One region of the Vibrio celticus genome, then DNA from elsewhere that is predicted to be linked to it. Evidence: riboswitches for the same ligand, from Rfam matches in the RefSeq annotation. Region 1 holds a riboswitch; the other holds the start of a gene.
The links. A riboswitch is a leader RNA that binds a small molecule or an ion and turns the genes downstream of it on or off. The one in region 1 is predicted to bind thiamine pyrophosphate.
Positions count from the first base shown of each region.

Region 2: linked by a shared signal. The riboswitch ahead of thiD (bifunctional hydroxymethylpyrimidine kinase/phosphomethylpyrimidine kinase) and the one ahead of thiC (phosphomethylpyrimidine synthase ThiC) in region 1 are both predicted to bind thiamine pyrophosphate.

Region 1 covers NZ_AP025463.1:32,113-36,394, reverse strand. Annotated here, with positions in the region: gene OCV19_RS00160 (thiamine phosphate synthase) at 1-926, opposite strand, end outside; gene thiC (phosphomethylpyrimidine synthase ThiC) at 926-2,875, opposite strand; TPP riboswitch at 3,006-3,104, opposite strand; gene crcB (fluoride efflux transporter CrcB) at 3,167-3,550, opposite strand; gene OCV19_RS00145 (multicopper oxidase family protein) at 3,651-4,282, opposite strand, start outside.
Region 2 covers NZ_AP025464.1:884,475-888,756, forward strand. Annotated here, with positions in the region: gene OCV19_RS19900 (ABC transporter substrate-binding protein) at 1-107, opposite strand, end outside; gene OCV19_RS19905 (ABC transporter permease) at 222-1,037, opposite strand; gene OCV19_RS19910 (ABC transporter ATP-binding protein) at 1,030-1,788, opposite strand; gene thiD (bifunctional hydroxymethylpyrimidine kinase/phosphomethylpyrimidine kinase) at 1,778-2,671, opposite strand; TPP riboswitch at 2,769-2,880, opposite strand; gene OCV19_RS19920 (DMT family transporter) at 2,979-3,896, opposite strand; gene OCV19_RS19925 (helix-turn-helix domain-containing protein) at 3,982-4,282, opposite strand, start outside.

The sequences.
Region 1 (4,282 bases):
TAATAGCCATGAGTCGAGAGACCGATCTTAATACCAGCTTGGCTCAGTTGAGATAGGTTGGATTCTTCGATGTCCTCTTGTCCCAAATGAACACCAAAAGCATCATGCTTGAGTGCCAATTGCCAATAGTCATTGATAAAAACCTGAGCGTTGTGCTCTCTACCAAGTTCGATAGAACGTTCGATTTGTTGTTCTAAATCTACTTGCTGTGGGTTCTTAATACGCAATTGAACTGTGTTGATTCCAAGCTTGAGCAGCCTTTCGATCCACTCAACATCATCAACCACTGGGTATAGCCCTAGGCTACTCTTACTCAGTTCAGGGAATGAGAGTGATGTTCCTTGGTGCGCCCAACCAACACTAATATCCAGTAGCTCATCTTCGAGAACGGGAATAGGAAAGTTTTGATAGTTTGCTGGCCATGTTCCACGTGAAACATTAGATGCTGCGCGAGCCAAAACCAGTGCATCTTCTAATGGGAACTCCAATGCCAACAAAGTAACTAACCAAGCAAAGTGGCCACTACTATCTAACTCCTGATGAGCTGGAGTTTCATTCCTGATAGCACGATTAGCATCTAGCTGTGACCAGAGATCCAATACAGCTGAGTCATCTAAGACACCGATATAGATAGCATTCGGAGTTTGTTCCAAGGCACAGCGGATATCAGCTAGCGCCACTGAATGACTGTAATCAACGATATGATCAAGCTCACTTGAGCGACACTCCGCCAATGAATCAACATCATGAGCAAAACCAATAGATAACGCTTGCTGAGCATCAACGATGGAGAAGCATTGAGTTGGGCTTATACCCAACTCAACTGCATCGGTTGCCAAGCCTTGTCGCTTAGCAACTAATAGACAGCTTTGCACCTCTCCCGTTAGCTCAATATTTTGAGATGGGATAAGAATCTTCACTGTCATTATTCCTCTAATTGAGCTTCTTTTGCGCCTACTGCTGGGTGATAAAGTTCAGAGCCAGTATCACGGAACTCTTGTGATTTCTGACGCATCCCTTCCAACGGATTATCAAGCATCTTAATTTCTATAGCCTGATCAGCAGCCACTTGTTCAGTGTCTTTCGCGTACTCTCGAACTTCTTGAGAGATCTTCATTGAACAGAATTTAGGGCCACACATTGAGCAGAAGTGAGCAACCTTCCCCGACTCTTGCGGTAAGGTTTCATCATGGAAAGAGCGCGCAGTTTCCGGGTCAAGAGCTAGGTTAAATTGGTCTTCCCAACGGAATTCAAAACGTGCCTTTGATAAAGCGTTATCTCGGATTTGTGCACCCGGATGTCCTTTAGCCAAGTCTGCAGCGTGTGCAGCCAGCTTGTAAGTAATCAGGCCAGTCTTCACATCTTCTTTGTTTGGTAAGCCTAGATGCTCTTTAGGGGTTACATAACAGAGCATCGCACAGCCGTACCAACCAATCATGGCCGCGCCAATTCCAGAGGTAATGTGGTCATAACCAGGGGCAATATCGGTAGTCAATGGACCTAATGTATAGAACGGTGCTTCATGACAGTGCTCTAACTGCTCGTCCATGTTCTCTTTAATTAAGTGCATTGGCACATGTCCAGGACCTTCAATGATCACTTGCACGTCGTATTCCCAAGCAACCTTAGTCAACTCACCCAAAGTACGTAATTCGGAGAATTGAGCTTCATCATTGGCATCAGCAATCGAACCTGGACGTAGACCGTCACCTAATGACAGAGCGACATCGTACTTCGCACAGATCTCACAGATCTCACGGAAGTGGGTATAAAGGAAGCTTTCTTGGTGATGAGCAAGACACCATTTAGCGATGATAGAGCCGCCACGAGAGACAATACCAGTCACACGTTTAGCGGTCATAGGAACGTAGCGAAGCAATAAGCCTGCGTGGATAGTAAAGTAATCAACACCCTGCTCTGCTTGTTCAATCAAAGTATCGCGCATCACTTCCCAGTTAAGGTCTTCCGCAACGCCATTCACTTTTTCAAGCGCTTGATACATAGGAACCGTACCAATTGGTACTGGGCTATTACGTAAGATCCATTCGCGAGTCTCGTGAATATTACGACCGGTAGAAAGGTCCATCACGGTATCTCCACCCCAGCGAGTTGACCATACTAACTTCTCAACTTCTTCTTCAATCGAAGAACTTACTGAAGAGTTACCGATATTGGCGTTCACTTTAACTAAGAAGTTTCGGCCAATAATCATCGGCTCGGATTCAGGGTGGTTAATGTTCGACGGGATGATAGCTCGGCCTTCAGCGACTTCTTTACGCACGAACTCAGGGGTGATTTCTTTCGGCAGGTTTGCGCCAAAGTTATGGCCAGGGTGTTGGTGGTTCAGCTGCTCATCAGCAAACTTCTGACGTCCCATGTTCTCACGTATCGCAATGTACTCCATCTCAGGAGTAATAGTTCCCTGACGAGCATAGTGCAGCTGAGTAACACATTGATCGCCAGTGGCGCGACGAATTCTAGGCAGATTACCGTAACGAAGGTCGTCTAGAGTTTCATCTTCTAAACGCTCTTTGGTGTAGACAGAACTTACATCGTCTAACAGTTCTGTATCACCACGCTCTTCAATCCATTGCTCTCGTAACTTAGGAAGGCCACTGTAAAGGTCAATTTCGTGCATAGGGTCAGTATAAACACCAGAGGTGTCGTATACATGAATTGGCGCATTAGGTTCGAATACAGGATCTTTTTTGGTACCACCAACAAGGCTATCTGCTAGTGATATTTCTCGTACAGGGACTTGAATGTCCTCGCGAGATCCGTGGATGTAAGCTTTTTTTGAATTTGGATAAGGTTGCACGGATAAAGAATCAATGAAATTCTTCGCTTCCAGTCTTGCTTGTTTACGACTCGACATAGCATTTTTCCTTGGCTTTTAGCCATTATTTATAGGGATAAAAATGCTTGACGGATAAGATGCTACAAGAGGGATCACAGCAAGAAAATGCAGTTGTGATCTGGAGATAGATCTCTAGAAGGATTCTAGTTAGATATCTACTCTTGTTCCCTTCGCAGGTATTAGCCTGATCAGGTTCAACGGATCCCGAGTTAACGGTCTCAGCCATATGGCACTCCGACAAGTACGATCGAGTATATAAAAACGGCTTGGATAAACCAAGTCGAGTTGTTAACAAATCGTAAGAAAGTTTTAAGACTTTATCAGAAGTTGGAAGCCGATCCATGCGGCTGAAATACTGAGAACCACATTGAGCAGTACATTGAGCCCCATCTTGAAAAACGCACCCTGCTGCATAAGAAGCACGTTATCCATCGAAAACGTAGAAAATGTCGTCAGGGCTCCAAGGAAACCAAGACCGATAATTTGTCTCCACGGCTCCGTCGCAACCATCTCATTTTCAAACGCGGCGATGAGCAATCCCATAATCAGAGAGCCAATTACGTTAACAGTCAGCGTACCGTAAGGAAAACCACGCCCTAACATCACAACGCATAACTCTGAAATCAAGTAACGTGAACAAGCACCAAACGCGCCACCGATGGCGATAAAACCTAGAATAGATAACTGACCCATGAATCCTCCCAAACAATAATCCCTATATTCTAGCTTTAACGCCGATAAAAGCGAGGGTAGAAACTAAGAATGCATGCGCAAATATTAAACGTTACAGGTGTCACTTAACTTCAATATATCCCATCAAACCCGTTTTCATGTGTTCTATAACATGACAGTGATACATCCAGCGGCCAGGGTTGTCGGCTACAAATGCAGCTTTAGCTCGGCCATTTTTTCCAAGTAACACTGTATCGGTATGGAAAGGTTCTTCAACTTTCTTCCCGTCAAGTTCGAGTACTGTAAAAGTATGTCCATGAATATGGATAGGATGATGGTATTGAGTGACGTTCTTTAGATCGAATATATAGGTTTTTCCCAGATCTAAAGTCGCCAAAGGTTCAGGGATATTATCTTTGCTCATCCCCTCCCATGCTCGTTTATTAGTTAGCCAAAACTTAGGCATAGATTTTCCATCTTTGGATACTGGAGAAACCGCCCCTTCCCATTCAAATAAAAAGTCAATTTCTTCTGCATTAACCAAATCTAAGTTGGTCACAGGATTAAGGGGTAAAGAAGGTAGAGAGCGATTCTCAACAAGGGTTGAATCTACAACCTCGAACTCACACAAAGAGAAAGGAAAGCGTCCTTTCATTTGAAGGACGCTCACTCGCCCACCGGCTTTGGGTGCTATCAATCCAATATCCACTCGCATCCCTGGGCCAATTTTATGTTGAGTCAGTTTATAAGGCG
Region 2 (4,282 bases), on a different replicon from region 1:
CAATCCAACATCAGTGTCAGTTTCTTTTGTTCAGAATCCGCTAATGCATGACCTGAAACTAGCGAAGCAAGCAGTGCCACTGCACCTACCAATTTGGTATTTTTCATAGTTAACCTTTCCTTTTGAATATTATTATTGTGTTTATAGAGCTAATTTTTAACGAAGTTTTGTTTAGATAAATAGCGTGAGCGGAGCTTTATTAAACAAGTGTTATCGAACCATTACTGGTTCTCCCAAGGGATAGCTTTTTTGAGTAACTTGTCTGTGATGAAGTAGAGCGAGATAGAGAGCACCGCCAAGATAAACAAGGCCGCAAACATCTCATCAATGATCATTCGCGCGTTGGCCTGTAGCATTAGGTAACCCAGCCCTTCACTCGAACCCACCCACTCCCCGACGACCGCGCCAATTGGGGCAATAACCACCGCTACACGAATGCCAGACGCTAATGTTGGCAGCGCAGCAGGCAGTTGGATATAACGCAGTAATTGCCATTTCGATGCGCCCATCGTTTTGGCAAGATCGAGATAGCCTGTCGGTGTATTACGTAAGCCGTCGTAGCAACATGTGGTCACAGGGAAGAAGATAATGATCGCCGCCATCACCACTTTTGAGGCGATGCCATAACCAAGCCACAGCATCAATACTGGCGCAATCGCAAACACAGGGATCGCTTGACTAGCGATTAAGATAGGTAACAGCCAGCGTTTTAGTGGTTCGAACATCAACATCTGCAGGGCGAAAAATAGCCCCATCGACAAACCGAGTAGCAAGCCAAGTAAGATCTCTTGCGCAGTCACCCATGTATGTTTGAGTAACACATCGTAACGTTCGATTAGCTTAATAAAGACTTCTGCAGGCGCTGGCAGAATGAAGCTCGGCATCTCGAAGATAACGACCACCATTTGCCATAAACCGAGAATCACAGCACTGCTGATCATCAAACGCATAACGGGATTCATCTGACGAGGGCGTTCAGTGCTAGCCTGTATGTCGGTTGAACGAGCCCCAACTTCGCTTCGCGTTAGATCATTCATAGTCACGCTCCAACTGATCTAAGATCGCTTGTTGTAACTCAGCGCATTCACCGTCTAACACTCGTGGTGTTGATGTGAGAGGCACAGATAAAGACTGAGCATTCGCAGGTGTGCCTTGCAACACATACAAATTATCCGCCAAGCGCACCGCTTCTTGTGGATCATGGGTGATCAACACAACGGTTTTACCTTTTAGCAGTTCACACGCTAAACTTTGCAGCTTGTGTCTTGTTACCGCATCCAGCGCAGAGAACGGCTCATCCATCAGCACGACTGGCTTGTCTTGCATTAAGGTGCGAGCCAAAGCAACACGCTGGCGCATGCCACCAGACAACTGATCCGGCATCGCATTCGCATAATCAGCCAAACCAACTGCAGCTAACAGCTCTAGTGCTTGGTTGGTTTGCTGTTCTTTATCAGAAACTGGATTTTGAAAGCGATGACTCAGGCATACATTGTCGATAACCGATAGCCATGGCAGTAACAAGTCTTGCTGTGCCATGTAAGCGATGCGGTCCGTTAAAGGCAATTCATCGGACGTTGCCAATGTACCCTGCCACTCCACCTTGTCGTCCAGCAAGCCTGCCAGATAACGCAATACCGTAGTTTTTCCGCAGCCACTTCGACCCAACAATACCGTCCACTTACCTGCGTTTAAGCTAAGCGACAACCCAGACAAAGTCGCGTGCTCGCTGTCGTTATAACGTAAGGAGGCATTGCTGAGCTGAACACCAACCGTATTAACGGACATTACCGTGTCCAGCGAAGAAGTGATTTACCGGGCCATGACCTTGACCGACTTGTAACTCATCAGCGTGAGCAATCGCGCGAGAAATGTATTGTTTGCCTAGGTCAACAGCTTCTGCCAGCGTGTTGCCCTGAGCCAAGAAAGAAGCAATGGCAGATGAAAGCGTACAGCCCGTGCCATGGGTGTTTTTAGTCGGGAAACGCTTCGCGCTAATCAAGGCAGACGTCGTCGGGAGAATCAGTAGGTCGTTACTGTTCTCATCCTTCTCTAAGTGGCCGCCTTTTAGGAGTACCGCTTTCGCCCCCAAAGCACGTAAGTCTTCAATCATGCCCTGCATTTCAGCTTCGCTTTCAGGTACTGGCTTGCCTGTTAATGCCGCGCCTTCTGGCAAGTTAGGAGTAATGATGTCTGCCAGCGGAATCAGTTCTTGCTTTAGCGTGGTGATAGCCGAGTTTTCTAAGAGAAGGTCACCACTTGTCGCGACCATTACAGGGTCAATCACAAGATGCTTAGGTTGGTACTGCTTAATTTTGTCAGCGACGACTTTGATGATTTGCGAATCAGCCAACATGCCGACTTTTACTGCCACGATATTCAGATCAGTAAAAACCGCATCTAACTGACTGGCAACATGGTCGAGTGGAATAGGAAAAATGGCGGAAACGCCTTGCGTGTTCTGAGAAGTGATCGCGGTAATTACCGAACAAGCAAAACTACCTGTAGCAGACATAGCTTTAATATCAGCTTGAATACCCGCACCGCCGCCACTGTCTGAGCCAGCGATCGTCAATACAATCGGAGTGTTCGTTCGAATCGAACCATCAGCAGAGTGCTGTGAAACTGAGGTTTTTGGTGTTAAATCTTTTGAAATAGAACTGTGTGTCATTGTCGCTCCTACTATCTTACAAGACGTAGGAGAACGAACACCGATCGAAGGAGAAGTCGCAATAGATTCATGAACAGTCTTCATGAGTGCAGACGTAGATCGAGTGCTTATAGTTCCCTACGCCAGTGTTAACTGAATCAGGTTCAACGGGTCTCGACTAACGATCTCAGCAAACACCAAATAAGGTATATGCCCCCCGACTATTGATAGCGATAGTAACAGCACTCTCACAACTGAGATACTGATTTTATTCAATTATAAGAATTACGCATGAATAAATTTCAATTAGGCATTACAAAACAAATACTTATAACGTTCCTTTAGCTGGCTTCGACTGTATCAACAAGCACAGCACAATCAGAAACATACCTAGCCAACCTATAAAAGGAATCAGCTCACCGACAACGCAGACGGCAAGCACCGCTGCAACTACTGGTTCAAACAGAGTCAGCAGATTGGCGCTACTCGCGGTCACGTGGCGTAAACCAAAACTGAACGCGATATAGCCCAAGCATTGTGGAATTAACGTCAGATAACTGATGACTAATACGTTAATCTGCGAGGAAAACAGGTTCTCCCCCGTAAACCAGAGCGTTGGTAGCAACAGCATCGCACCAAGGCCAAAAATACTGCCCATCGCCGCTTGAGACTCAATGTCCTTGTCTATCAGTGCTTTTGTCGCCCAAGAATAAATGGCGTAACACAACCCTGCTAGCAAACCTAAAGCAATACCCAACAGCTTGAGATCATCACCTGACTCATTCGTAGATGAAGATTCTGAAAACACCAACAACCCAATACCCACCACACCAATCGCAAAGCTAGTGAACCAACGTTTGTTGATATTATTCTTTTTGCTAATCAGACACTCTAACAATGCCGAAAAGAAAGGTGCGGTTGCAATCGAAACCACGGTACCAATCGCCACGCCTGATAATTTCATTGAAGAATAGAAAGCTAAAGGATAGATCGCCAAAGCCAAAGCGCTCACTGCCAACAGCTTCTTGTTCTGCAAAAGTTTATCGAAGGCGAGTAGGATTTTTCGATACGCTAAGCCCGCTTGCATTAGGCCGCCGACCCCCATAGAGAAAGCACCAATCGCTAATGGGCTTAGATCAGGAGCAAAACTTGCGGCGGTGCCTGTCGTGCCCCATAAAATGGAAGCAAAGAAGATGGCTAAAGTGCCTGTTTGGAATTCGTTAACGCGATTGATGGTAAGATTCATTTCTATTACCTAATTTTCAGTTCTGAAATAGATAATAGTGAAGATTGATAAAAGTTAGTTTGCCGAAAGGACGCTATTGTTGTTTCTAAAGACTCTCTTTCATTGAGCCTAGAAACGCCCTTGGGGACATTCCAAAGTGCTGAGAGAAGCGACGACTGAAAGCAGAAACATCACTATAACCCACATTTTCAGCAATCAATTGAACCGGTAAATCAGTATGAGTTAACAAGGCTTGGGCTTTCTCCATACGATAGCGAGTGATGTATTTAAGCGCACTGATGCCCAGGCACTCTTTGAAGCGTTTTTTAAATTGAGTGGGGCTCAAACAGGCCGTTTCTGCAAGTTGTGAAATGGATAACGGCTGCGTGTAATTATCCGCGATCAGT